3 regions of the Bacillus sp. URHA0034 genome follow, and region 3 is predicted to be linked to each of the others. Evidence: riboswitches for the same ligand, from Rfam matches in the RefSeq annotation. Region 3 holds a riboswitch; each other region holds the start of a gene.
The links. A riboswitch is a leader RNA that binds a small molecule or an ion and turns the genes downstream of it on or off. The one in region 3 is predicted to bind glycine.

Region 1 (9,918 bases), 4.1 Mb from region 3:
CTGCATCCCTGATTTCACCAACCATAATAATATCGGGGTCATGGCGGAGAATCGCTTTTAAACCGGCTGCATAGGTTACACCAGCTTTTTCGTTTACTTGAACTTGCAGGACGGAGTCATAGTTTTTTTCGATAGGGTCTTCAAGAGTAATAACATTACGATGAAAGAGGTGAGCAGTCTCATTTAACAGAGAATAGAGGGTAGTTGTTTTTCCTGACCCAGTTGGACCTGTAAAAATAATTAATCCATGTGCATGTTTTAGCAGGGCTAACAGCTTTCTTGTCATAGATGGGAATAATGAAAGTCGGTGGAAGGGGATCTGCTCTTGTTGTGGTAAAAGCCGGATGACAAGGCTCTCTCTGTTGTTTGAAGGGAGTGTGGAAAGCCTAAGGCCCATTAAATGCCCGTCTACTTCACAAAAAACGGCTCCACTTTGAGGACGTCTTCTTTCTCCGATGTCCATATTCGCAGTGAATTTAAAATGTGAAATTAATCTGTCGCATTCATCTTTGGGGAGAGACAATCTGGGAATGAGTTTGTTGGTTAAACGGATTTGAACAAGTGTGTCGTTCTTTCGAGGAATAATGTGAATATCAGTTGCTTGATTTCGAACAGCATCTTTAATGATTCGATTGGCTAGTATTTCAATCGAGCTGACAATTGGGACCACCACCTTTTACTTTTTCAATAATGATAATTCGACAAGGTTCATGCTTATCCTTCTTTATTTTTAAAAAAATATAAAAATTTTAGAGGTCATTACAGTGACAGGCACCATGTGAAAATTTCACATGGTGCCTGTCACTGTAAACTACTTAAACATTGTAATAAAGTATTCTTATATAGCCTTTTCGGTTAAGTAAAAGAGTCCGCCGTTGATGAAGGAGATGTTGATTTTTGGTTCATACTGTTCTTGCAGTGCGGTTTTTTCGGTTTCATAGTTCTCATTTGCTTCTTCTTCATCTTCATAAAAATGATTTAGTAACCGCAAGTCCTGTTCCCAGCGTTGCCGTGCCGCTTCGGCCCAAGAATGGTCCTCCTCTGAGATAACGTTCCTTAAATAATTTTCAACTCGAATCATCCCGCTTTTTGGTCTAACCAACGGCGATAATGTAAAAGAGTAATCCGGGATTTTTGGGGTGAGAGATATTTCTTGTAAACGGTCATGAAAATCTTCGACCATTTGACCGTTTATAAGCTGCAGGCCGATCGACTTAAAAATATCCCGCTTTCGGTCACATTGATAAGAGATCTTTACATTCATACACAGCCATGGAAACAATGCCGTCTGGTTTTGAACGTGCTGGTGATTTTCATATAACCGAATATAACTGGCTAACTTTTTGGTTGAAGCAAAGATTTGATGAAGCCGGGGCGAACCAAAATGGATAATTTCTCCCTTCATATTTTCCGGAGCTTTTTTTTGATCGGTGATAATGGTTAAACTCATTGGATTTGGGATGCCGCCTGTTTTTTCGAGATAATGCCAGTAAAACGGTCGGTTCATCAATTCTTTATCAAGTTCAATCGTTAACTGAACGATTAAATATCCCGGTTTATTTTCAACAATGGGGCAATCGTTTGCCTGAAAATACTTGAGAAGAAAATCATGAATTTCCTGCTGCTGCATGTGACTCACCCTCCTTCATTGATTGCGCAAATTCAATCATAGATGATAAATTCTCCATCTTAATTCGCATTTCACCTTCAGAACTTGATTGACCAAAAATATCAATAAGATGGTCTTCAATATTGCCAAATTCCAGTTTTGTTAAAATATCATCTAATTCACCGATGACCTTTTCAAAAAGGTGGATTTTTTCATAAAGCAGCTTCAGAATATGTTCTTCAACTGTGCCCTTGATTGCAAAATTATAAATCATGACATCCTTTTCCTGGCCAAGACGGTGGATCCGTCCAATCCGCTGTTCAAGCCGCATTGGATTCCAGGGTAAATCAAAATTAATAATGTGGTTGCAGAACTGTAGATTGATCCCTTCTCCTCCAGCCTCAGTAGCAATTAGGACTTGTGCATGTTTCTGGAACAATTCCCGCATCCAGTCTTTCTTGCCGCGTTTGAAACCACCACGGAAAGGAACCGAGCTGATTCCGTGCTGCTTTAAATACCATTGCAAATACATCTGAGTTGCACGATATTCAGTAAAAATGATCACCTTATCATTTACCTTCTGGATTATTTCAAGCGCTTTTTCTGCCTTTGAATTTTGCTGGACAGCCTCAACCTTTTTAATTAAAAATTGGATTTGGTCCTCAAAAGCAGGTGTTGGATCCTCTTTCTTTTGCAGCATGTTTTTTAGCGTATAGAAAACAGCCTCACGGCTTGAACAAGCCTCACGCTGTAAGGTCATCACCGAAAAAGCACTTGTTTGAGCCCAATCCCCTTCATTTTTGAGAACCGATATAGAATCATAAAGATCCTTCTCAGCAGGGGAGAATTCAATCGGAATGGTTTCAACCTGTCTTTTTGTCCATTCGATACCAGTGTCGGCACGGCGATTCCGAATCATGACCTTGTTCACTAATTCTTTTAAATGCTCATCATCATTTAACGAACGGGCATCCCGTTTATATTTTTCATAAAAGGCGGTTTCACTGCCCAGGTGCCCAGGCTTTAGAAGGGAAACAAGATTAAAGATTTCTTCGATTCGGTTTTGGATAGGTGTGGCCGTTAATAACAAACAAAATTTCTTTTTAAGGTTTTGGACAAATTCGTAGTTTTTCGTTTTGTTATTTTTTAGTTTATGGGCCTCATCAATGATAATGAGGTCATAGTCCTGCTTGTAAATAATGTCCCGGTGAGGATCTCGTTTGGCCGTATCAATCGAAGAAACCACGACGTCGCATTGTTCCCAGACATAGCTTTTCCTTTGCGTAATAGCGGGAATAAAAAATTTGCTATTGAGCTCAATGGCCCATTGGGTAACCAAAGAAGCCGGGACCAGTATTAACACCTTTTTTACTAAGCCGCGGATCATATATTCTTTTAGAATTAATCCTGCTTCAATTGTTTTTCCTAGTCCTACTTCATCAGCAAGAATGGCTTTACCATTCATGTTTTCAATCACCTGTTTTGCTGTTTCAAGCTGATGTGGCAGAGGTGTTAAATTAGGAAGATGATTTGGAGCTTGCAAGCCTTCAAACTCAGGGATAACCAAATGCTTTTCCACATCGATTGCTAGTTTAAAAAGCTCCCAATTGCCCCACGGACCATCGTTGTCTATTCTATGTAAAAAATCATCCTGCCAAGAGGAATCAAATTCAATTTCAACTGACATCATTACAGCTCCTTTTCATACAGTGTTGTGTCACGTCTTTTTGCCAATCAAAAGGGATAATGGTGTTTTAATTTTCTATAAATTTATTGCCCAATGTTATAGTTTAATGATAGGATGATAATAGCTTAGAATGTTTTAAATATTTTAATAAAGTAATTTATTTTTTAAGTATAATTAGTATTACCAAATAAAAAATTATTATAATGCGGATGACAGCAAGGGGAGAGACTACGGGACGTAGCGCCGAAGGAGCAAGCAGAAATGTGAATCTCTCAGGCAAAAGAACTCTTGTTCGACGCAGCTCTGGAGAGCGCTGCAATATTAGCAGCCACCCACGGGGAAAACCGCTTTAGGTAAACTTTCTGGTGCAAGGACAGAGACCTTCTTATATTCATAGGGAGGTCTCTGTCCTTTTTTATGTTAAAAAACCTGGTTCATAAATAAGGGGGATTAATGGATGACTGAATTACAACGTACTCCGCTGTTTGAAGTGTATAAAGAATACGGAGGGAAGACCATCGATTTTGGAGGGTGGGAACTGCCGGTCCAATTTTCCAGCATTAAGGAAGAACATGAAGCGGTCCGTACTAAAGCAGGTCTGTTTGATGTCTCTCATATGGGTGAAGTAGAAGTTAAAGGGAAAGATAGTTTACCATTTTTACAAAAAATGATGACTAATGATATTTCAAAAATTAAAAATGGCGGTGCTCAATACACGGCGATGTGTTATGAAAATGGCGGAACCGTCGATGATTTACTTATTTATAAAATGGAGGACGATCATTATTTACTGGTCGTTAATGCTTCCAATATTGAAAAGGACTATAAATGGCTTATGGACCATCTAGAAGGAGAGGTCATCCTTGATAACTTATCCGACAAGACAGCCCAGCTTGCCCTTCAAGGACCGCTTGCCGAAAAAGTTCTGCAAAAGCTCGCTGGACATACAGACTTAAGTCAAATTGGCTTCTTCAAATTTCAGCAAGAGGTCATTTTAAACGATAAAAAGGCACTGGTATCCAGAACAGGATATACCGGTGAAGACGGATTTGAGGTTTACTGTGATGCTGTCGATGCTGTTGACCTTTGGAATGCCATTCTAAAGGCAGGAGAACAAGACGGAGTTCTTCCATGCGGATTAGGGGCACGTGATACCCTGCGTTTTGAATCTGTCCTAGCACTCTATGGACAAGAGCTATCCCCCGAAATTACTCCCTTAGAAGCGGGAATTGCTTTTGCTGTGAAGTTAAATAAGGAAGCTGACTTCATCGGGAAGGAAGCGTTAAAAAAGCAGAAGGAGACTGGTATAACTAGGAAATTAATCGGGATCGAGATGATTGACCGTGGCATTCCACGCCATGGATACCCTGTTTATAAAGGCGAAGAACGTATCGGTGAAGTAACTACAGGAACACAGTCGCCAACTTTGAAGCGAAATATTGGTCTTGCGCTTATTAAAACCGAATATGCCGATTTAGAATCCAAGGTTGAAGTTGAAATTCGCGGCAAACGATTAAAAGCATCAGTTGTTCCAACACCTTTTTATAAAAGAGAAAAGTAAAAACACGAGGGGAGCAAGGATATGAAACACCGCTATTTACCGATGACTGAACAAGATAAGAAGGCAATGCTCGAAACGATTGGCGTTTCTTCAATAGATGAACTGTTTAGCGATATCCCTGAAAAAGTAAGATTTAAGGGTGAGTATAACATTAAAGCGGCAAAGTCTGAGACTGCACTTATGAAAGAACTATTTAAATTAGCAGACCAAAATGCTGACCTCAAACGGAATGTGTCGTTTTTAGGTGCAGGTGTTTATGATCACTATATGCCTGTAATTGTGGACCATGTCATTTCCCGTTCTGAATTTTATACAGCTTATACACCATACCAGCCTGAAATTTCTCAAGGTGAACTTCAAGCTATATTTGAATTTCAAACGATGATTTGTGAGCTAACCGGTATGGATGTTGCCAATTCCTCCATGTATGATGGGGGCACCGCTCTTGCCGAGGCTGCTATGCTTAGTGCAGGTCATACTAAACGGAAAAAAATTGTTGTTTCTGGCGCCGTTCACCCAGAGTATCGCGAGGTTCTGAAAACATATGCAAAAGGACAGTATCTTGAAGTAGTAGAAGCCCCTATTATAGAGGGAGTAACAGATCTTGATTCCTTAAAGAATTTAGTAGACGAGGAAGTTGCAGCGGTCATCGTCCAATACCCAAACTTTTTTGGACGTTTAGAGTCGTTAAAAGAAGTGGAGGAAATTATTCATGCCCATAAAGGGATGTTCGTTGTGAATAGCAATCCCCTCTCATTAGGTGTATTAACACCACCTGGCAAGTTTGGGGCAGATATTGTCATTGGTGATGCACAGCCATTTGGGATTCCAACAGCATTTGGAGGTCCGCACTGCGGCTATTTTGCAGTTACCAGCAAATTAATGAGGAAGGTCCCGGGCCGTCTAGTCGGACAGACTATTGATGACCAAGGACGGCGCGGGTTTGTTTTAACACTTCAAGCTCGTGAACAGCATATCCGCCGTGAAAAGGCGACTTCAAACATTTGCTCAAACCAAGCTCTTAACGCCCTTGCCGCGTCTGTCGCAATGACAGCATTAGGTAAAAAGGGTGTTCGTGAAATGGCAGCAGCAAATCTGCAAAAAGCACATTATGCCAAGAATGCGTTTAAAGAGGCAGGGTTTAAAGTGGCTTATGATGGCTTTTCCTTTAACGAATTTGTTGTAAAATTAAACAAACCGGTTAAAGAAGTCAATCAAGCATTGTTACAAAAAGGAATTATCGGAGGCTATGATTTAGGACGTGACTATTCACAACTGTCTAACCATATGTTGATTGCTGTAACGGAACAAAGAACAAAGGATGAAATTGATACTTTTGTGAAAGAATTGGGGGATTTGCATGCATAACCAAGACCAAGCACTCATTTTTGAACGTAGTACTCCTGGCCGAATCGGTTACAGCCTCCCGGAAATGGATATACCGGAATTAGAGGTGAGCAGCCTGCTTCCAGAAGGGTACCTTCGTGAAGAAGAGCCGGAACTTCCAGAGGTTTCTGAGCTTGATATTATGCGTCACTATACAGCTCTTTCAAAAAGAAATCATGGCTTGGATTCGGGTTTTTACCCACTTGGCTCATGTACAATGAAATATAATCCAAAAATCAATGAAAATGTTGCCAGATTCAATGGCTTCGCACATGTTCATCCACTGCAGGATGAGAGTTCCGTTCAAGGGGCGCTTGCGCTTTTATACGACCTTCAGCAGCATTTAATTGAAATAACAGGTATGGACGAAGTCACCTTACAATCTGCAGCGGGTGCCCACGGCGAATGGACTGGATTAATGCTCATCCGAGCGTACCATGAATCAAATGGTGATACAAAACGGACCAAAGTAATCGTTCCGGATTCTGCCCATGGTACAAATCCTGCTTCAGCAACGATAGCTGGTTTTGAAACTATCACGGTGAAATCAACGGATAAAGGTCTTGTTGATCTCGATGATTTAAGACGTGTTGTTGGTGAGGACACCGCTGCTCTTATGTTAACCAATCCGAATACACTTGGTTTATTTGAAGAACAAATTCTTGAAATGGCTGACATTGTTCATGGTGCAGGAGGAAAACTGTATTATGACGGTGCAAACCTAAACGCTGTTTTATCAAAAGCTAGACCAGGCGATATGGGATTTGACGTTGTCCATTTAAACCTTCATAAAACCTTTACAGGTCCACACGGCGGCGGAGGCCCTGGTTCAGGTCCTGTTGGGGTGAAAGCTGATTTAATGCCGTTCTTGCCAAAACCAATTATTACAAAACAAAGAGATGAATATATACTAGACTACGACCGACCGCAATCGATTGGACGTGTTAAGCCGTTCTACGGAAACTTTGGTATAAATGTTCGGGCCTATACGTATATTCGTTCCATGGGTCCCGATGGATTAAAAGCGGTAACCGAGTATGCAGTCCTAAACGCCAACTACATGATGAGAAGACTTGCAGAATACTATGACCTGCCTTTTGATAAACATTGTAAGCATGAATTTGTGCTAAGCGGTAAACGCCAAAAAAAATTAGGTGTGCGGACACTCGATATTGCCAAACGTCTGCTTGATTTTGGCTATCATCCACCAACGATTTACTTCCCGTTAAATGTGGAAGAATGTATTATGATTGAGCCGACAGAAACAGAATCAAAGGAAACACTTGATTCTTTCATTGAGACTATGATTCAAATTGCCAAAGAGGCCGAAGAAAATCCTGAGATTGTCCAAGAGGCACCGCATACAACGGTTGTCGGCCGACTAGACGAAACACTAGCAGCACGTAAACCCGTTTTAAAATATCAGAAGGCTTAAGTAAACGTAAGGTCAGATTCCTGGAAATCTGACCTTTGTTATGTTTGAAAATAAAATAAGGTCCCGGAAGTGTTCCGGAACCTTGTGTTTTATTATTTTTTTGCTTTTACTTTGCCTGTCCATTTTTTAAATCCGCCTTGAAGCTGAGTTAAATCTTTGTAACCTCTACGATGTAAGAATTGTGCTGCACGTGCACTGCGCATACCGCTTTGGCAGTATAAAAATACCGGCATATCTGGGCGGATTTCTTTCATGCGCATTTTCATTTGTGACATTGGAATATTGCGTGCTCCTAAAATATGGCCGCCTTCAAACTCGTTTGGTTCACGAACATCTATTAGTTGTGCCTTGCGATATCCTGCACGGAATTCTTCTTCTGTTGCCGTTTTAACAATCCTCTTTTGATAGAAATAGTTAAAAAGGGAGTAGATAATAACGGCTAAAATAATAATTAATAAAGAATAGAGTGAATTCAACTTCTTTTGCTCCTTTCAAGCTTTACTGCACTAGTATTTATTATATAAGTCATTCCATTAAAGATAAAGATGTAAAAGAAAAACTTTTTTTAATGCCTAATAAAATTATACCAGAAACATCTCATTTTGAATTCCTATCAGATTTTGGTAGACTAAAATTTGTAATTATTTTAGTTAAATGAGGTTTTAACATGAAAAAAGAAACTTGGCGTTTTATAGATTCCGGTAATGGCTCACCATCCTATAATATGGCTTTGGATGAGGCTTTGCTTGATTGGCATAGTGAAGGTAAGTTTCCTCCGGTCATACGCTTCTATGGCTGGAATCCACCGACCTTGTCAGTTGGCTATTTCCAGAAGGTAGAGAAAGAAATTGATATGGATGCTGTCAAAGAGCATCACTTAGGGTTTGTTAGAAGACCGACAGGCGGTCGAGGTGTTCTCCATGAGCATGAGCTTACTTATAGTGTCATTGTATCTGAAGATCATCCGGAGATGCCTAAGACTGTTACGGAGGCTTATCGTGTAATTTCGGAAGGGATTTTAAAAGGTTTCCATCATTTAGGTCTGGAGGCTTATTTTGCGGTTCCGAAAACAGCTGAAGAAAGAGATGCATTAAAAAACCCCCGCTCTGCTGTTTGTTTTGATGCCCCAAGCTGGTATGAATTAGTGGTTGAAGGCAGAAAAGTGGTAGGCAGTGCACAAACAAGACAAAAAGGCGTTATTCTGCAGCATGGATCGATTCTTCTGGATTTGAATGAGGATAAGTTATTTAGCTTATTTAAATACCCTAATGATCGAGTGAAGGAACGGATGAAAAAGGCGTTTAAGGATAAGGCAGTTGCCATTAACGCCATTAGTCCCCGCAGAATATCACTTGAAGAAGCGAAAGAGGCTTTTTATGAAGGTTTTGCTGAAGGTCTAAATATTGAATTGGAACCCTACCAATTAACCGAAGACGAACTTGCTTATGTTAATAAGATTGCAAAAGAGCGTTATGAAAGTGATGAATGGAATTTTAAAAGGTGAGCTAAGGAGCGGCGCATGCCGCTTTTTCTTTTTGTTATTACTTTTTAAATAAAGAGGCAAGCCTCGAAATTTGTTAAATTATCCTGTTATTTGACGAAATTCGGCTAAAATCTTTTCTTTTCTTTTAATTCTAGTTTTTTTTGAGTTTGACAAATTAATTGTGATTTGCTGGGTATACAATATATAGTAGTGTCGAAAATATTTTCGGTACTATATGTTGATTTATAGGGTGTAACGTGTTAACTTAAATTTATTAAGACAACTAGATATAGCGTTACAACTAGAATCTAGCAGAATATAGTGATTTTTTTAAAAGGAGTTGTTCTCATGTCTGTAGTTTTTAGACAAAAAATGAATATTGATTTTGAAAGGTTGAATGAGGATATCCGCTTATTCCCCCAAGTACACCCGGTTACCCCAGATATGAAAATAACTCATAAAGGTGTATCAAGATTGGTTATGCTCGACCGTTATACCTTTAAAGACACAGCAAAAATTACCCTAACAACTGGCGACTTTGTTGTTTTAACGATTAAAGAGGATCCGAAATTTCCAGCCCGCGGCTTAGGTACGGTCTTGGAGATTGATTGGGAAAAGAAAAAGGCAAAAGTATTGGTTGAAGAGGAATTTAGGGGAGTGCTTGATGATCCTGAGGAATCTTCAACAGGAACGATTATCAGATCTTTAGATGTGATTGAGAAGCCGTTGGAGCTCTTTTATGAGCAAATTGCTAAGC
Region 2 (9,918 bases), 4.7 Mb from region 3:
TAAAACCGCATGAAAAATAGGGAGATAGCTTGTAACACACTTTTAACTATCTCCCTAAAATTAAAATCAATTTAATAGATAAATTACTTTCTTTGCAATTGAATCAAAGTTCACTGAAGCTATTATTGTATTAAAGGAGATTTAGAGATGTTATATCCTATTGTTACAGACACACGAAGCATAATTGATTTAAACGGGATTTGGAATTTTAAGCTGGACCCAGGAATTGGAATTCAAGAAAATTGGCAAAAGGCCAAATTAAACGATACAAGAAGTATGGCAGTTCCTGGATCTTTCAATGAAATTGGAGTGAATGCAAGTATACGTGACCATGTTGGTTGGGTTTGGTATGAACGAGAACTTACACTACCGAATATTCTTACCGCTGAACGAGTGTTTCTGCGATTTGGATCTGCCACACATTTTGCAAAGGTATATGTAAATGGAGAACTCGTTGTCGAGCATAAAGGTGGTTATTTGCCATTTGAGGCAGAAATTAATAACTTTTTGCAAAAGGGGAAAAATCGATTAACTGTTGCAGTCAATAATATTGTGGATGAAACAACCTTACCGGTTGGCTTTGTAACGGAAAAAAATATTCCTGGCGTTGGAAAGGTTATTCGCAACCAGCCTAATTTCGATTTTTTCAACTACGCTGGGTTACATCGCCCCGTGAAAATTTATACAACACCGACTACTTATGTTAAGGATGTAACGGTTGTAACTTCATTAGATGGGAAGGTTCATTATTCTATTGATATAGTAGGTTCGGCACAAGTAAAAGTAAAAGCTGTAAATGATTTAGGTGTTATCGTTGGAGAGGCTGAAGGAGTCTCCGAGACAATTAGAATCCCAAACGTAAAGCTGTGGGAGCCGCTAAATGCCTACTTGTATACACTTCGGGTAGAGTTGGTAAAGCATGGTGAAATCGTTGATGTTTATGAACAGCCATTTGGTGTTAGGACAGTAGAGATAAAAGAGGGCAAGTTCTTTATTAATAATAAGCCTTTTTATTTCAAAGGATTTGGCAAGCATGAAGATTCGCCTATTCATGGAAGAGGGTTTGATGAAGCAGCAAATGTTATGGATTTCAACCTAATGAAATGGACTGGGGCAAACTCGTTCCGTACGGCCCATTATCCGTATTCGGAAGAAATCATGCGTCTTGCTGACCGTGAAGGGTTTGTCGTCATTGATGAAGTTCCAGCAGTAGGATTGCACTTGAACATGATGGTGATGTATAACGGTGGAGAACTTCGAAGTACTTGGAAGGAGCTTAAAACATTCGAACATCATCAACAGGTTATCAAGGAATTAATCGAACGCGACAAGAACCACCCCTCTGTTGTTATGTGGAATATCGCCAATGAACCTGCCTCGGAGGAAGAGGGGGCATATGAATATTTTAAGCCTCTAATCGAACTGGCAAAAGATCTGGATCCGCAAAAACGTCCTATTACTATTGTTACTCAAATTGAATCTTCACCTGAAAAGGATCAAGTTGCGGAACTATTGGATATTCTTACCTTTAACCGTTACTACGGCTGGTATGTTGATGGCGGTGATTTAGTATCAGCTAAAGAAAAGCTTCGCACCGAATTTAATGGCTGGCTAAAACGATGCCCTAACAAACCGTTCATGATGACCGAATATGGTGCTGATACCGTTGCAGGATTGCACGATGTTGAGCCGGTTATGTTTACTGAAGAATATCAAGTAGAATTCTATAGAGCAAACCACGAAGTGTTTGATGAATTTAATCAGTTTGTTGGCGAGCAGGTATGGAACTTTGCTGATTTTGCAACTAGCCAAGGAATTATCCGTGTTCAGGGAAATAAAAAAGGTATCTTTACACGTGATCGTAAACCTAAGTCCGTAGCACACGAGCTGAGAAGACGCTGGACAGTCATACCTGATTTTAACTATAAGGACTAAGGCCTTAATATTAAGTTTGTTATTTGGTTAATATGGTTACGAAAACTAACGACTGTTGCCAGATTAAACCATACTTATGGGAAAATTAGAGGAGATTTATTATGTATTTGGTAATAGATATAGGAGGAACGTTTGTTAAATATTCATTAATGGATGCAGCGGCAAATATTGTAAGCAATGGCAAACAGCCAACTCCTAGGACAAATTTAAATGATTTTGAGAAAGTGATATTTTCTATTATTGAGGGGTATGACTTAATTGATATAAAGGGAATTGCAATCAGTTGCCCAGGAACAATTGATGTGGATACCGGAACCATTTATTATGGTGGTTCCTTCCCCTTTTTACATGAAGTAAATTTGAAAAATAACATTGAAAAGAGATATGGTAAAGATGTAACTATCGAAAATGATGCAAAGTGTGCAGCATTAGCCGAATTATGGCTTGGAAGTGTGAAAGATGCTAAAAATTCGGTGGTACTCGTACTTGGAAGTGCAGTAGGAGGTGGAATCATTATTGATGGAAAGGTTCACCGCGGGGTTCAATTATCTGCAGGTGAAGTAAGTTATATAATGAATCAAATCAATCCAAATACAAGGAAAGCAGAATATTTTGGGTTGGTTTGTTCTGCTGTTGATATGGTGCGAAGGATTGCCGAAATAAAGAAACTTGAAGATCCAACAGATGGAGAAACGGTATTTAAATATATCAAGAACAACGATTTAGAAGCCAATACGATTTTCAATGAATATTGCATTTACTTAGCCGCACAAATACTAAATCTAAACTATATATTAGATCCGGAAGTTTTTGCAATTGGTGGAGGAATTAGTGTTCAGCCAATTCTGCTTGAAAGAATTCAATGGGCAATTAAAGAAATAAAAAGGGTCAACCCTTTGCATACAGCCAATCCTAAAGTAGTTGCTTGTAAGTTTCATAATGATGCCAACCTTCATGGGGCATTGTATCATTTCTTTGTCAGTAAAGAATACACAAGCTCGAATTTTATAAAGCATTAATCAAATAAAGAACAACCGAAAAACGACCACAAGCTTGATAAGGAGCTTGTGGTCGTTTTTCGTATGAAAGGAACAAATTATCAATTGTATCATGCAACATAAAGGGGAGTTTTAAATAAACATGATAGTAATGAAAAAATAACCGCCCAGCATCAGAATTACGGATATATTGTTTCAATATTAGTTAGAAAAGGAGGGATTGTTAGATGGTATGGACTATTTTTATCTTTCTATTGATTGTGTTTATTATAGGGCCCATTGCCTTACTTTTGTGGTTAAATATTTTAGCAAGGAAACCACAGCATTCGATTATCAGAGCACATCCTTATTTGGGATGGATGCGGTACTTATTAGAAAAGATTGGCCCGGAATTCAGGCAATATTGGTTTGATGATGACAATAGTGGAAAACCATTTTCACGAACAGATTTTTTAGGGATTGTTTTTTCTGCCAAATATCGAAGTGATCTTTTAAGTTTCGGTTCCAAACGTGACTTTGATAAGCAAGGTTTTTATATTGCAAATGGTTTGTTTCCCTTATTAAATGAAGAGTTAAGGGTTGACAATCAAGAAAATGTCCACTCTATGAAATATAAAATTGATCATGAAGGATTGTTTACTCGTCACGAACAGCTAGAAAAGGACCAAACAACACGTTGGCTTTACCATGAAGAAGAGACAATCATCGTTGGCGGTAATCGGAAAGTTCCATGGAGACTTCGCGGTCCATTTGGAGCCTCTGCCACATCTTACGGAGCAGTCGGCGAAAACTATATCCTTTCAACAGGTCATGGCAGCCGTATGGCCGGTGGTTCATGGATTAATACGGGCGAGGGCGCAGTTGCACCAGAGCATTTAGAAAGTGGTGTAGATGTGGTCGCTCAAATTGGTCCTGGAATATTTGGCTTCCGCGATGACGAAGGGAATTTTTCCATAGATGAATTTAAGTTTAAAGCCCAGGAACCGAATATAAAAGCGTTTGAGCTTAAGTTCGGCCAGGGGGCAAAAATCCGTGGCGGACATCTGGAGGGATCGAAGGTTACAACGAAGGTAGCAAACATTCGTAAGGTTCCAGTGGGGAAAACCATTAATTCACCAAATCGCTTTCCATTTTTGCATAATTCGCTCGAAACGTTGCAATTTATCAAAATGCTGCAAGATGAAGGTGGAAAACCTGTCGGAATCAAAATTGTCGTTGGACATCCATCCAACTTGGACGAATTTTTCGAGACCATGAATAAGCTTCGGATTTATCCGGACTTTATTACGGTTGATGGCGGAGAAGGTGGAACAGGCGCCACTTACAAATCAATGGCAGATACTATGGGGCTTCCCTTATATCCCGCTTTAATTGCGGTTGTTGATAAGGCCTATCAGTTTGGTCTGAGAAATAAGCTGAAAATTTTTGCATCAGGAAAGTTAATTTCAGCCGATAAAATTGCTATTGCCCTTGCGATTGGTGCAGATGCGGTGAACTCTGCACGAGGATTTATGATTGCTAACGGCTGTATCATGGCTCTTCAATGCCATACGGGTAAATGCCCTACAGGCGTAACGACCACTGATCAAAAATATCAAGAAGCCCTTGTACCAGAGGAAAAGAAATGGAGAGTCATGAACTACATCATTAATGTTCGTCAAGGTTTGTTTGCCTTAGCTGCCGCTTGTGGAATTGATAGCCCCCGTAAATTCAATCGTGATCACATTGTATTTAAAGATGTCGATGGAAAAATAAAAAGGTTATCAGAACTGTTTCCAATTCCTGATTCTTCGGCGGAATTATTTTAAAAGAACTTTATAGATTGGTACTATCTGTTGATGGAAAAAATAATAGAGTGATTAATCACTGTGGCAATATATTTGGATTGCATTAAAATAGAATTGGAATTAAAAGTGGAATCATTTAAAAGTACATCATACAAATCATTCTTTTTAACGAGTTAGTTTATCCTAATAAATACAGTGGAATTTTAACATCTAGTGCTACTATTATTGAATATCAATTATAACAAAGGGACACGATTCGGTGTCCCTTTTGCTATTGACTCTGTTTCAATGACTGAGGCATCCGAATTGTCAACAGCATAATCAAGATTCCGATGATTACACAGATGATGGCCATTACATGGAAATGGCTGGTGGTAAATTGCTTCCCGAATAGGATCCCCAGTAAACTAGAAGAAAAAATCGTCCCAATGTAACGAGATGTCATAAAAAGCCCCGAAGCAGTACCTGTTTCGGCAGGAGGAATAAACGTGTAAAGGGCCGTCTGCAAACCAAGATTGTTGAAGCCGTTGCTTAATCCAAGGACCGATAAAGAAAAGAATATCCATGCCGCGGACGATGAACCGTGGATGGTAAGAAGAAGCAAAGAACCTGCAATCATGCAGGATGTCCCTGCGATTAAAGCAGGTTTCGAACCCCGATTGTCAATCCATCGACCAGCCAATGGCGAGACGATAATGCCAAAACCCGCAATGGATAGCATGATAAGACCGGTAGTCTTGGAATCGAAATGGCGAACATTTTGCAAATAGAGCGGCACCCCGAAGAAAATTGAATAGAAAATTATATTGACCAGGATAAATTGTACATACACAAAACTCATATTCAGGTTTTCTTTAAGAGTTAGTACATTAATAAATGGCTGGGTTTGTTTGCTTTCGTATGTATAAAAAACGAAAATAAAAACCATGCTTACCAAAAGTTCAACCCAGTTAACACCGGTTTCCCATGACAGCAAAAACAATAACAAACTTAAAATAGACAAAGTAAATAGAAGGATTCCAATATAATCGATGGTGACTTTCCGGCTTCTATCTCTACTATCTTTGGGAAGAATAAATAGCCCTAGAAAAAAGGCTGCCAAAATGAATGGAAAGTTGACCAAAAAGATCGCTTGCCAATCCCAGTAGTGTGTGAGAAATCCACCGATGGAAGGACCGAATGCAGCTGATACGGATGAAAAAATCGAAAGGACACCCAGTGCCTGCGCTTGGTTTTCCGTGATTGATTTGCGGATGATTCCCATTCCTGCCGGGAAAAGCGCTGAACTTCCGATTGCCTGGATGATCCTGATCGCAATCAGCCAACCAAAACTAGGAGAAAAGGGAGCGGCAATTGATGCTGCTGCAATCATAATCAGCCCAATTAAATACATTTTCTTTAGTCCAAACGCATCGCCGAGTTTTCCCATTACCGGCTGACCGATACCACTGGCAAGATAATAAGTGGAGATAAGCCATGATGCATCGGTAAATGAAAGAGAAAATTGATTTTGGATACGGGAAAGCGCGACGGCAATCATCGAAGAATTCAAGGGGTTCAGCAACGTTCCCAAAGCAACGGCAGTAATAAAAAGATAGCGGCTTTTGGTTGGTTTAGACATAATTTTCTCCTCCGGTGATTTTCTTTGTAAATGTTATTTAAATCTTATTGTAATAATGATAAAACATATTGCCAGAAAAAGGTACTCAGAGGAACTGGGCTTTCCTTTAATCAGAGATATAAAGACAAGATACAAAAAGGTAATCGGCTTTTGAGAAATGTTTTCGGAATATGCCCATTATTATACGAAGGCAAAGGAAGCTAAACGGTATCAACCCAGACATTCCTTAAAGGGAAAAGACACCTAACAAAGCAAAACATTAAAAGAAACGTTTATGCCCACGGAAGTTTCAAGTATAATGAACCATATTCAGATTATGCATATGATATTTCTTTGAGAGAAATCCTATTGGTAAGCCGGATAATACAAAAAAACGAGGTTAATACATGAGTGAAACAAAATTTGAGGATTATAAGTTAAGCGGTGAAATAAGAAGATCTTTACAGGTATTAAAATATGAAGCTCCGACAGAGGTTCAGAGTAAAGTCATACCATTAGCATTGGAAAATCAAGATCTTGTCGTCAAATCGCAAACAGGAAGCGGCAAGACTGCGTCCTTTGGAATTCCAATATGCGAAATGATTGAATGGGAAGAAAAATTGCCACAGGCCTTAATCCTGACACCAACGAGAGAGCTGGCTGTTCAGGTTCGCGAAGACATGACGAATATTGGAAGGTTTAAACGGATCAAAGCGATGGCCGTTTACGGAAAAGAACCTTTTACGAAACAAAAAGAAGAATTGAAACAAAAAACGCATATAGTTGTTGGTACCCCAGGCCGTGTGATCGATCATATTGAAAGAGAGACCCTGGTTTTAGATAAAATCAAGTATCTAGTAATAGATGAAGCGGATGAAATGCTTAATATGGGTTTTATCGATGAAGTAGAAGAAATTATCAATAAACTTCCTTTAAACAGAGTAACAATGGTATTTTCGGCAACTTTACCGAAAGATGTGGAAAATCTCTGCCATAAGTATATGAAAAATCCTATTCATGTCGAGATTGAGGCTAGTGGGATTACGACGGATACAATAGAACATCGTCTAATCGAAGTGAAGGAAGATGAAAAAATTTCACTCTTGAAAAGCCTTACCGTCGTTGAAAATCCAGACAGCTGTCTTATTTTTTGCCGAACAAAAGAACACGTCGATACGGTTTATACCGAATTGGAAAAATCCAATTATTCGTGTGAAAGACTCCATGGCGGATTAGAACAACAAGATCGGTTTGCTGTAATGGATGGTTTCAAAATGGGGAATTTCCGTTATTTAGTGGCCACCGACGTAGCTGCACGAGGAATTGATATTGATAATGTGACACTTGTTATCAACTACGATGTTCCGATGGAAAAAGAAAGTTATGTCCACCGGACAGGCCGAACCGGTCGCGCCGGTAATGAAGGAAAAGCGATTATGTTTGTGACACCTTATGAAGGAAAATTCGTTAAAGCTATAGAACGGTATATTGGCTTTGAGATTCCAATAATGGATGCACCAAATCCACATGAAGTGGCTGGTAACCAGGCTGCTTTCGACGAAAAAATAAGCGGACGGCGAGTCGTAAGAAATAATAAAACGGCAAGAATTAACCAAGATATCATGAAACTATATTTTAGCGGTGGAAAAAAGAAGAAGCTTCGAGCGGTAGATTTTGTTGGAACAATAGCGAAAATTCCTGGAGTAACTGCAGACGATATTGGGATTATTACGATCCAGGATCAAATGTCCTATGTTGATATACTAAATGGAAAAGGCTCGCTCGTGTTACAAGCTATGGAGAATGCAACCATAAAAGGAAAGAAGTTAAAAGTTAGTAAAGCCCTTAAATAATAAAAACAAACAAGGACGATAAGCCACATATATGGAGATGGATCATTTTTTTGAAAAAGCATGGCAGAATCTTGGATGAAATGTAAAGCAAGGGTAAGCTTAAGTTGAAAAGTGTGACGTTTATCTAATAGTGATATACTTTTTTGGAATAATTAATAAATTCTGATTATTAATTTGACATCATCCTTTCCGTAGAGTAGTATGTAAATTAAATGTATGATAGCGGATGAATATTATGGGAGAGACCAAACGTATTGTTTGGCACCGAAGGAGCAAGTACCCAATAAAATGGGTAATAATCTCTCAGGTAAAAGGACCATAATAGGACGCGTCTCTGGAGAGAGCCATGTGCCACCAAAGGAGTTAAACTCTCAGGTAAAAGGACAGAGGAAAGATAGAAGAACATCTATCTTTCCCCCTGTCTTTTTTTTGTTGGGAGAGATAGCACAAACTAAAAAAAGGAGGATTGTGCTATTAAATCTAAGAAGGGATGAGTCACTGGGTGAACGCTGTAGGACATGCTGGTCTTGGTAGTATTATTTTCTTTAAAATTGTAAGCGCTTTTTTAAATTAAACTTTTATTGGGGTATTAATTTGCAATGAATAGGATTTAAATTTAATAGATTTAAATTGGCGAAAATTGTAAACATCCTTGAAAAGTAAAGGGGGAAATCGAATGCAGGAACAAAAATTGGAAAGAGGCCTAAAAAACAGGCATGTACAACTAATCGCTATTGGTGGAGCCATAGGAACGGGATTATTTCTTGGTGCGGGAAAATCGATTCATTTAGCAGGACCATCGATTTTATTTGCTTATATGATTACGGGGGCCATTTGCTTTTTAATCATGCGTGCACTTGGCGAACTTCTCTTATCCAATTTGAACTATCATTCTTTTGTTGACTTTGTAAGAGACTATTTAGGTAATATGGCAGCCTTTATTACTGGCTGGACCTATTGGTTCTGCTGGATTTCTATTGCTATGGCAGACTTAACAGCCGTTGGTCTCTATACTCAATATTGGATTCCTACTGTTCCACAGTGGATGCCGGGTTTAATTGCCTTGGTCATTTTGTTAATAATGAACCTTACAACTGTTAAACTTTTTGGTGAAATGGAATTCTGGTTTGCCTTAATCAAGGTCATCGCGATTGTTGCCCTGATTGTAGTTGGTATTTTCATGATCCTTAAAGGCTTCTCTACTAATTCCGGACCTTCCGCTTTCACGAATTTATGGAAACATGGGGGAATGTTCCCGAATGGAATCAATGGATTTGTATTATCCTTCCAGATGGTTGTCTTTGCCTTTGTAGGAATTGAACTGGTGGGACTTACAGCAGGTGAGACCAAAGATCCGGAAAAAGTCATCCCGAAGGCAATCAATAATATCCCCATTCGCGTGTTTCTTTTCTACCTTGGTGCGCTAGTAGTCATCATGAGCATTTATCCTTGGAACGCCATAAATCCGGCGAAAAGCCCATTTGTCCAAGTCTTCGTTGCAGTTGGTATCGCAGCTGCTGCCGGAATTGTCAATTTTGTCGTCCTAACATCCGCGGCTTCAGCCTGTAACAGTGCGGTCTTCAGTACTAGCCGGATGGTATATTCACTTGCAAAAGATAAAAATGCACCTGAATCATTTGCTAAACTTACGTCACGAAAAGTACCTTCAAATGCCTTGTTCTTTTCAACTGTGGTAATTTTAATTGCTGTTATTTTAAACTATGTTATGCCAGAAGGAGTATTTA
Region 3 (9,918 bases):
CAATACGAGAGAAGGGGGATCTTATGCAAATAAGAGTTTCGGCAGTTCAATATCATCTCCATACGATTCATTCTTTTGAGGAGTTTGAAAATCAAGTGGAGCATTATATAAAAACAGCAGAAGAATTTGGAGCGGATTTTATCCTTTTTCCTGAATTTTTAACTACTCAGCTTTTGTCGATTGGCAATGTTAATGGGGAAGCTTTAACGATCCAAGAATTACCTGACTTTACTGAGATGTACCAGTCTTTATTTATAAAATTGGCTCTTCAATACAGGATGCATATTATTGCTGGAACTCATGTTATCCGTAAAGGTGATCGTCTTTACAATGTTGCCCATTTGTTTTACCCAGATGGACGAGTTGGACAACAGGCAAAACTCCATATTACACCAACAGAAGTAAATGAGTGGGGGCTGAGTGCGGGAGAGAGCTTGGAAGTATTTGAAACGGATAAAGGGAAAATCGCTTTATTAACGTGCTATGACATTGAGTTTCCCGAAATCGTTCGAATGGCCAAGGCAAAGGGAGCAGATGTCATCTTCTGTCCATCATGTACCGATGACCGCCATGGTTTTCACCGGGTTCGTTATACAAGTCATGCCAGAGCGATTGAAAATCAAGTATATGTCGTAACAACAGGTACAGTCGGATCACTGCCAACGGTTGATTTCATGCGTGCTAATTTTGGCCAGGCAGCGGTTATTACACCGAATGACATTCCATTCCCTCCTCAAGGCATCATGGCAGAAGGAGAGATTAACCAAGATATGATTGTCACAGCAGACCTTAATTTAGAGTTACTGTATAAAGTGCGTGAAAAGGGATCTGTTACAACTTGGCGTGACAGACGCACAGATCTATACCCCGATTGGGAAACCGATAGACTCGTTCTCAGTTAGGAAAGAGGATTAGGCAGAACACCTGTCAAAGTAGTAAAAGGTTATTTACAAGATAAAGAATCGTGTAATTATGGTACTTTAATGGAGTGGAAGAATCCATTTTAATAATCTCGAAAAAGCTTGTCGTTTAAGTGGTACTCTCCGACAAGCTTTTAATAACCTATTAAATACAAATCTGATCGAAAATGGATTACGAAATTCCTACTTTCGAAAAACAATCTTCGACCATTTTTTCTAGCTTTTGGAGATCCTTTTTACAAGAGCTAGTTTGATTATTTTTTAAAGAGGAAATAGCACTTTTAATGAGAAATTGCCGCGGTGTTTTGGAATGTAGAATTTCTTCTTGTATAAAGTCCAGTAGCTCAATATTTTTAAATTGATCATCGCCGCCGCCTAAACATTTTTTTAAGGCCAAGATAGTATTAGAAAGTTTTTTCTCCAATGCGTGTTCAGATTTATTATTCTCTGGCAGCCACTTTTCCAATATTTCTGGTTCTAATAATTGAGCACCGCTTTTTTCTACCTCATCGACCATCTTTTCTATCCGTCTTACGGAATACCGAATGACCTGTTTAATATTGGCATCAGATTCCTTTGCTAAAAAATGAAAATGGATATTATGATGCATTAAACCCATAAACATGATCGCACAATCTAATAAATAAGGGCGCTTGTCATCACCGAAGATATCGACAAAACGATTAAAAATCCAGCGAATATGCATGATTTGAGTGCGTTTTAAAAATTCCTTTAAGGTAGGATCATTGGAGACGAATACCTCTTCAAAGAGAGTAAATAGCTTGTTCCTGCGATTAAAGGCCATTTGCAGTTCAATCTGTTGGATAAAAATTTCAATAGCAGCTATATCTTGTCCGATTAAGAGCTCATTTCGTTCAACCTCTATCCTATGGCTTAAGGAAGTAAAAAGAGCCATTAGCAATTCATTTTTTGAGGAAAAATAATTGTAGAAGGTACCCTTCGATATCCCGCTGTAATCGATAATTTCTTGAATCGATGTAGCTTGAAAACCTTTATCGATAAACAATTGATGTGCTTTATTGATAACATGTTGTTTTCTTTCGTTCATTACATTCACCTTGAATTCTAATTAGACTATTAGTATAAAAATAATTGTACCTTAATTATTGGTTTAAGACAAATTAGTAATTTACTTGAGATTTTTTGATTGCAAAAAATGAACTATCGGTATATGATATTGTCTATGCGAAACAAGGGGTATAAAAAAATGAACTATTAGTTTACTAGGGGGAATTAAGATGGAAGATACCATTAAATATGATCGCCCGCCATATGGGATTATCGCTATATTGATGATCGGGGCATTTATTTCAATGTTAAATGAAACACTACTGAACGTGGCTTTGCCATCCATCATGAAGGATTTAGATGTAAATGCATCTACTGTCCAGTGGCTGGCAACTGCGTATATGCTCGTAAATGGAGTCATGATACCAGCAACCGCATTTTTAATTCAAAAATATACAGTAAGAAGATTATTCCTTACAGCCATGGCGCTATTTACGGCTGGGACGATCATTGCTGGATTCGCGCATGCTTTTCCACTTTTATTAGCAGCTAGGATGATTCAAGCTGCAGGTTCAGCGATTATGATGCCATTATTAATGAATGTAATGTTAACAAGCTTCCCGCCTGAAAAAAGGGGAGGAGCAATGGGACTATTTGGATTAGTGTTTATTTTTGCCCCAGCAGTGGGTCCAACTCTATCCGGTTACTTAATTGAACATAATAGCTGGAGAATTTTGTTCCATCTTGTTTCGCCAATTGCCGCTTTGATTCTTGTCATTGCTATTTTCTTATTAAAAGATAAAAAAGGCAAGGTTGATCTTCGTCTTGATAAGTTTTCATTATTATTATCAAGTGTCGGATTTGGTGGATTACTTTATGGATTCAGTTCTGCCGGTGATAAGGGCTGGGATAGCCCGCAAGTCTATGCAACGATTATCATTGGGGCAATCAGCTTGGTATGGTTTGTCCTTCGTCAAAACAAACTTGAAAAGCCAATGTTGAATTTTAGAGTTTATAAATATCCGATGTTTGCACTTTCATCTGTTATTTCAATCGTAATTGCCATGGCGATGTTTTCAGCCATGCTGCTATTACCTATATACGTGCAAAGCATTCGTGGCATCACACCGCTAAAATCAGGGTTATTGATGCTTCCTGGTTCGATCTTAATGGGGATTATGAGCCCAATCACAGGGAAATTATTCGATAAATTCGGCGGCAGAGTTCTTGCAGTGATCGGTCTATCCATTACCATCTTTACAAGCTATATGTTTAGTACATTAACATTAGAAACCACCTATACGGAATTAATGCTTATTTACTCAGCACGTATGTTTGGTATGTCGATGGTCATGATGCCGGTCATGACAAACGGATTGAATCAGCTTCCTTCACGTTATTATCCGCATGGTACCGCAATGAATAACACGTTACAACAAGTATCAGGTGCGATTGGTTCGGCTCTTTTGATTACGATCATGTCGAACCGCACGAAAACACATGCTACTGAACTGGCTGATTCTGCGATGAAACATGTTACAGGAAAACCGACAGCGGAAATGGTAGCCCAAATGAAGCAGCAAATTGCCATGAAGGCTATGTTAGAAGGGATTAACGATTCATTCCTTGTTTCTGTTGGGATTGCTCTTATTGCTTTAGTACTTGCCTTTTTTATTAAACGGGCGAAACAAGCTGAAGATCCTGAAGAGTTGAAGGCTTCAGACAAAAAAGTTGTTAACAAACTTGCAGAAAATTAACTAATAGGAGGGTGTCCATCGTTGGGCATCCTTTTTTTCATACCCTCCTTAATTTATGAATATTCTGTGAACAAAAGTTTCCAAGTACTCTCACCTGCCTCTGTTACAAGCATATGATGTATCAAGGTGGTGATGAAAAAATGATACTATCAGATTGGATGCTTTATACAATGTGGGCCGTTTTTGGACTAATGATTCTCGATCTATTATTAGGATTTTTAAAGTCATTCTGGAAAGGCACGCTCACTTCAGATTTTATTTTAGGATATTTGAAGGATTTATTATATTACGTTATTCCTTTGAACTTCCTCATTTCTATGTTCCCAATCGACCCTTCTGGGTGGATTTTAATAGCATTCTTTTTCGTTGGCGGTTTAGCTGTTGCAATTAAGTATTTATTAGACATTATAAAAAAATTTAAATAATCCCTGTTAGAAACCCTCCTATGCTGATTGGAGGGTTTTTTACATTAATTCTAGGGAGAAAGCAAACTTTGTCAATTCAACTGATAAATTTACCTTTTTCGATAGGTATGACTAGTCGGAAATAGGAATAAATATCAGTATTCTAGATTAAATAATTTGGAGGCCTAACATTTATAACGGTCTAGTAACGAAAAAATATTCTAAATATTCAGAAAGGAGTGTGGAGCCATGAGGAAATATCGATGGGTAAAATGGCGTAAAATCATCCTCTGGGTCGCAGCTGTGGTCATTATAAGTATATATTTGCTTAATAGTGGGCCAACAGTTTGGGGTGTCGTGATAAGTATTGTTAGTTTGTTACTGCAGCTGCTCTTTGCCATGCTATTCATGATTATCCAGTTTGTTGCCCTTTTTTGGTTCCTTGCCCGCGGTAGAACCTATTGGATCCTGCCAGGGGAAACCGGCTCCACTTGGGACGATTACCGGGGTAACCCCGAGATTGTCGAAAATGCCAAGAGGATTGTTACCCTCTTAAAGGGGGTAAAAGAGTTCAAGGAAATGGGCGGGGAGGCTATCCGTGGCTTACTCTTATGTGGACCGCCAGGGACTGGGAAATCCTATCTAGCCCAGGTAATTGCAAATGAGGCCCAAGTACCTTTTGCTTATGCCTCGGCCCCAAGTTTTCAAAATATGTTTTTTGGTGTTGGTAATCTTAAAGTAATGGGGCTATATAAGAAGGCCCGAAAGCTGGCAAAAGTGTATGGCGCATGCATTATTTTTATAGATGAAATTGATGCAATCGGTATGAGCCGTCAGGCAGGAGGCGGTGCCGGTGGAATGATGGGCGGAATGATGGGGATGGGTGGTTCGGGTCTTTTAAATGAACTGCTCTTGCAGATGGATCCGCCAAACATTGATAATAACTGGTTCTCCAAGCTCCTTCGTACGGTGGGACTTCGTAAAAAAAGGGCAGACCGGCCTGCTGTCTTAACGGTTGGGGCAACGAACCTTCCCGATGTACTTGACCAAGCACTGCTCCGTCCAGGCCGTTTTGACCGAAAACTCTGGGTTGATTCCCCTGACTATGATGGCCGAATTGACGTTTTCCAATACTACCTTGAAAAGGTGAAAAGAGACTCTTCTATTACCCCTGAACGGGCAGCACTTGATACCATTGGCTACTCCCCAGCACAAATCAAGCATATCGTTAACGAAGCGGTCGTTATCGCCCATCAACGCGGAGCCCAAGTTACAAGCTATGAAGATTTCCGTGCCGCAATGGAGACCTATGAATGGGGGCTTAAACAGCCGTTAAGGTCCATGAGTGAAGATGAAAAAAGGAATGTTGCTTATCATGAGGCTGGTCATGCCGTCGCACAGTTCCTGCTTAAGCCTCATGCACGAGTATGGAAAGTAACGATTATCCGCAGGGGCGGTGCACTTGGTCTTGCAGCTACTAAGCCAACGCATGAACGATATAATCGCACCGATAAAGAAATATTAGCGGAAATCCAAGTATGTTTGGCAGCACGTGCGGTGGAAGAGGAGTTTTTAAATAAAAAATTAAACGGGGTTACTTCCGACTTGAGACAGGCAACAGAACTAGCCGGTGCCTATCTAGGGATTGTCGGTATGGGTGAGGAATTGTTCAGCTGGCTCGCCGTCGGTTCGCGCACAGATGGTCTTAGAGCGCTGCGCGGCAAAATCAATGAACTCCTAAAGAGTGAAATGACGAAAGTAAAGAAGCTTGTGAATGATAACGCTGATTTTGTTCACAGAATTGCTGAGGAGCTTTTAAAGCGTGGCGATCTAACCGGCGAAGAGATTGAGCATATCTATGTCGGGCTGTATGGTCAAAGCCGAGCTGAAGTTCTAGAATCACAGAATCTAAATTTGCTCGATGCCCCATCTGAGGAAAAAAATGAGTAGAGGAGATTAATGCATTTGAGGTTAGAACTCATCAAGACATCGAAGAAAGTGTCTCAATATGCAGAATATCAAAAATAGATGGTGTTATTCACCATCTATTTTTGTGGGTAAAGCCGGTCTTCCGGGTAAGGTTCTTAGCAGATAATTTTATATGTTGACAATTAGAACAAATACTACTAAAATAATAAATTATTCAGCGATAGTTTGAAATTGATTCACTTTTTCAAACTTACTAACTACATATTTAGCAAGCTATGATTGCTATGGATCACACTATAGCAGGAGCAGCTTCTGGAGAGACCGCACACTTGCGGCGCCGAAGGGTTCACAATCTCAGGCAAAAGGACAGAAGAGTACGAAGACTATTTATTATTCTATCCCAAAAGAGTAATAGATAATTTTTGTTATTCTTACGCCCTGAGAGATTGGAGATATTCCAGTCTCTTTTTTATTGGTTTGCTTCTTGTTCATTGCTTCACAAGTACAAGAAGTACTATTACTACCATTAGGGGGAGTTTTAAGTGGCACAACAAGAATTAAAAAGGGATTTAAAAAACAGACACGTACAACTGATTGCGATTGGCGGTACGATTGGAACAGGGTTATTTTTAGGTTCAGGCAGGGCCATACAGTTAGCTGGTCCATCGATTATGTTTGCCTATGTAATTGTCGGCATCGCCTGTTTCTTTGTAATGAGGGCTTTAGGAGAACTTCTTTTATCAAAAGCAGGTTATAAATCTTTTACAGATATTGCGGAAGACTACATTGGACCATGGGCCGGATTTGTAACGGGGTGGACGTATTGGTTTTGTTGGATCATGACAGCCATGGCGGATATTATAGCCGTTGGTGTATATGTACAATATTGGTTTAATATACCGCAATGGGTTCCAGCCATCGTCTGCCTAGTACTATTATTAGGTTTGAATTTATTAACAGTGAAACTATTTGGCGAATTAGAATTTTGGTTTGCTTTAATTAAAGTCATTACGATTCTTGCTTTAATCGGGATAGGAGTTATTTTATTAGTCATAGGGTTTAAAACAGATGTGGCTGCCGTTTCAGTAAAAAATATTTGGGAATATGGCGGACTATTCCCACATGGTGTGTCAGGTTTCTTACTTTCTTTTCAAATGGTGGTATTTGCCTATGTAGGGGTTGAATTGGTGGGTGTATCAGCATCGGAAACATCAAATCCTCAAAAAAATATCCCGTCAGCGATCAATAAAATTCCGTTAAGAATTCTATTTTTCTATGTGGGAGCACTGTTTATCCTTTTATGTATCAATCCTTGGACACAATTGAATGCAGAAAACAGCCCTTTTGTAAAGACATTTAGTTTAGTAGGAATTCCGATTGCGGCAGGAATTATTAATTTTGTTGTCTTAACATCTGCAGCATCGGCCTGCAACAGTGGTTTGTTTTCAACCAGCCGAATCTTATTTAATTTAAGCTCTAAAGCCCAAGGTCCATCCCAATTTGCAAAATTAAATAAAAATCATGTACCAAGTAATGCTTTATTTGTTTCAGCACTTGTTCTATCAAGCGGAGCCCTTTTAAGCAAGGTAATTCCTGAACAAGCTTTTGGTATCGTGACAACGATAAGTGCGATTTGCTTTATTTGGGTTTGGGGGATTATCTTAGTTTGTCATATACGGTATCGGAAACTACGGCCAGATCTTCGAAAAAAATCGACCTTTAAAGCACCATTTACACCGTTTATTAATTATGCGGTCTTAGCCTTATTTGCTTTCATTCTAATTGTCATGCTATTTGCTGAAGCTACTCGTACTGCTTTATTTTTAACACCAATATGGTTTATTCTTTTATTTATCTTGTATTCGTTTAATAGAAAAAAGGATAAGAATATTAGAGTTTCGGCATAACGATTATTAACTAATCTGAAAGAACTAACCCATACATAATAGTGGGTTAGTTTTTTTGTGGTTATTTAAATCTATTGATTTATTATTTCTGTACTAAAAAGCACTTAATTAAAAAGGGGAAAGTAACTCCGATTAAGTATGTAGCAATATGTAAAAAGGAAGGGGCAGTTAATCAAAACCTGCCTTTCAAAATAAAAAAAGGATATTTTTTTGTTCGTTATAAAGGAGAAAAGGTAAAATATGTAGAAATATTAATAATATGGAAATGTTGGCGTAACACAGAAAACTAGATTGTTATATTACTAACAAATTTGTAATGTGGATATGCCAGCAAACATAAAATACACGGATTAGTCAATTTAATGGGTGATGGGGGGATCAATTTGCAAAGAAAATGGTTAATCTTTGTTAGTTTGGCTTTTCTTATGTTGTTTAGCTTATGTTTTGGTGTACCTTCTAGTTCGGCCGCTACCGTCAACAAGTTTATTATCATTAACAAAGCAAACAACCAGCTGGCTTACTATGAAAACGGCGTCTTGAAAAAACAATTCAAAGTAGGAACAGGAAGAAGTAGTTCACTAACACCAGAAGGCAAATTCAAAATTGTTAACAAAATTGTTAACCGTCCATACTACAAAGGTCACATTCCAGGAGGAGACCCGCGCAATCCACTAGGTAACCGCTGGATGGGTTTAAATGCCCGTGGAACATGGGGAACAACCTACGGGATTCATGGGAACAATAACCCAAGTTCTATTGGAGGATATGTGAGCAGCGGCTGTGTCCGAATGTATGATAATGAAGTAGAGTGGCTATTCAATCAGGTGCCAGTTAATACACCGGTTGTCATTACAACATCCAAAAGCTCCTTCGACGCAATCGCAGTGGCAAATGGATTGAAAAGCGGGAAAGGTACACCTTCTGTCCCTGTTACTACAATCGGGGAAACCCTAAAAAAAGGTAGTCGCGGGCCAGCTGTTGTAACGCTTCAGAAAAAACTCACAGCACTAGGCTACAACACCAAAGGGTATGATGGCATCTTTGGGGCAAACACCGATAGCGCAGTCCGAAACTTCCAAAGAACTAATCACCTGCAAGTAGATGGCGTGGTAGGACCAAATACGAGAAAAGCCCTTGGACTATAAGGTCATTCATTTTCTAAGCCGCTCAGTTTTGCTGAGCGGCTTTTTATTATTCAATGTACAATAAAATAGAGACTTCCCAAAGAATTAGTCTCTTGGAAAGCCTCTATCCAATTAATATTTTACTTTTTTATCTGTGCCCGTTTTACAAAGAAAACTAAAACCAAGGCTACAAAAGCAATCAGTGTTGCCACAATAAATGCATCATTAATCCCATCTATTGTTGTTTGTTGCATTACTTGACCATAAAGCAAATAGGTAGTAAGTGGTTTCCCAGCAGCCGGCATGTGTGTTAAAGCTCCTAAGCTTTGAGTAAGCTGTGAAAATTGACCCGCAATGAAGGGATTCGCGCTAGTCATGGTACTAATATATTCACCATAATGTACCCCTGACCTAGTTGTCATAACGGTAACAAGGAATGCCGTACCGATACTACCAGCAATTTGTCTTGCTGTATTTGACGCTGCCGTACCGTGTGCCCCAAGGTGACGAGGCAATTGGTTTAAACCTTCTGTCATAATCGTCATCATAATGAATGACATTCCAAACATCCTAAATACATAAAGAAGGAGTAGATGGGAATAACTTGTTGTCATACTTAATTTAGTAAATTGCCATGTTGTAATAACAGTTATCGTTAAACCGATCACGCCAAGCCATCTTGCACCGATTTTATCAAAAAGTGCACCGGAAATCGGCGACATAATACCCATGATAATCGCACCTGGGAGCATCAATAAACCAGAATCTAAGGCAGAAAAACCTCGAATATTTTGCAAATAAATTGGCAGTAAGATCATGGCACCAAACATAGCCATATTGACAATCAT

Region 1: linked by a shared signal. The riboswitch ahead of gcvT (glycine cleavage system aminomethyltransferase GcvT) and the one ahead of ACZ9EE_RS05075 (amino acid permease) in region 3 are both predicted to bind glycine.
Region 2: linked by a shared signal. The riboswitch ahead of ACZ9EE_RS27940 (amino acid permease) and the one ahead of ACZ9EE_RS05075 (amino acid permease) in region 3 are both predicted to bind glycine.

Annotation. Positions count from the first base shown of each region.
Region 1 covers NZ_JBWCDK010000002.1:4,686,142-4,696,059, forward strand. The annotation lists gene comGA (competence type IV pilus ATPase ComGA) at 1-673, opposite strand, end outside; gene ACZ9EE_RS24560 (YqhG family protein) at 839-1,630, opposite strand; gene ACZ9EE_RS24565 (DEAD/DEAH box helicase) at 1,608-3,296, opposite strand; glycine riboswitch at 3,506-3,594, shown strand; gene gcvT (glycine cleavage system aminomethyltransferase GcvT) at 3,754-4,857, shown strand; gene gcvPA (aminomethyl-transferring glycine dehydrogenase subunit GcvPA) at 4,879-6,225, shown strand; gene gcvPB (aminomethyl-transferring glycine dehydrogenase subunit GcvPB) at 6,218-7,678, shown strand; gene ACZ9EE_RS24585 (rhodanese-like domain-containing protein) at 7,771-8,154, opposite strand; gene ACZ9EE_RS24590 (lipoate--protein ligase family protein) at 8,346-9,182, shown strand; partial or broken gene ACZ9EE_RS24595 (vitamin B12-dependent ribonucleotide reductase) at 9,510-9,918, shown strand, end outside.
Region 2 covers NZ_JBWCDK010000002.1:5,327,180-5,337,097, forward strand. The annotation lists gene ACZ9EE_RS27910 (MFS transporter) at 1-13, shown strand, start outside; gene uidA (beta-glucuronidase) at 148-1,935, shown strand; gene ACZ9EE_RS27920 (ROK family protein) at 2,037-2,954, shown strand; gene ACZ9EE_RS27925 (glutamate synthase-related protein) at 3,161-4,741, shown strand; gene ACZ9EE_RS27930 (MFS transporter) at 4,992-6,341, opposite strand; gene ACZ9EE_RS27935 (DEAD/DEAH box helicase) at 6,728-8,173, shown strand; glycine riboswitch at 8,400-8,502, shown strand; glycine riboswitch at 8,506-8,562, shown strand; gene ACZ9EE_RS27940 (amino acid permease) at 8,850-9,918, shown strand, end outside.
Region 3 covers NZ_JBWCDK010000002.1:577,217-587,134, reverse strand. The annotation lists gene ACZ9EE_RS05105 (carbon-nitrogen hydrolase family protein) at 24-902, shown strand; partial or broken gene ACZ9EE_RS05100 (GNAT family N-acetyltransferase) at 915-1,007, shown strand; gene ACZ9EE_RS05095 (TetR/AcrR family transcriptional regulator) at 1,093-1,989, opposite strand; gene ACZ9EE_RS05090 (DHA2 family efflux MFS transporter permease subunit) at 2,180-3,706, shown strand; gene ACZ9EE_RS05085 (hypothetical protein) at 3,847-4,131, shown strand; gene ACZ9EE_RS05080 (AAA family ATPase) at 4,360-6,060, shown strand; glycine riboswitch at 6,342-6,419, shown strand; gene ACZ9EE_RS05075 (amino acid permease) at 6,582-7,946, shown strand; gene ACZ9EE_RS05070 (L,D-transpeptidase family protein) at 8,330-9,091, shown strand; gene ACZ9EE_RS05065 (DHA2 family efflux MFS transporter permease subunit) at 9,211-9,918, opposite strand, start outside.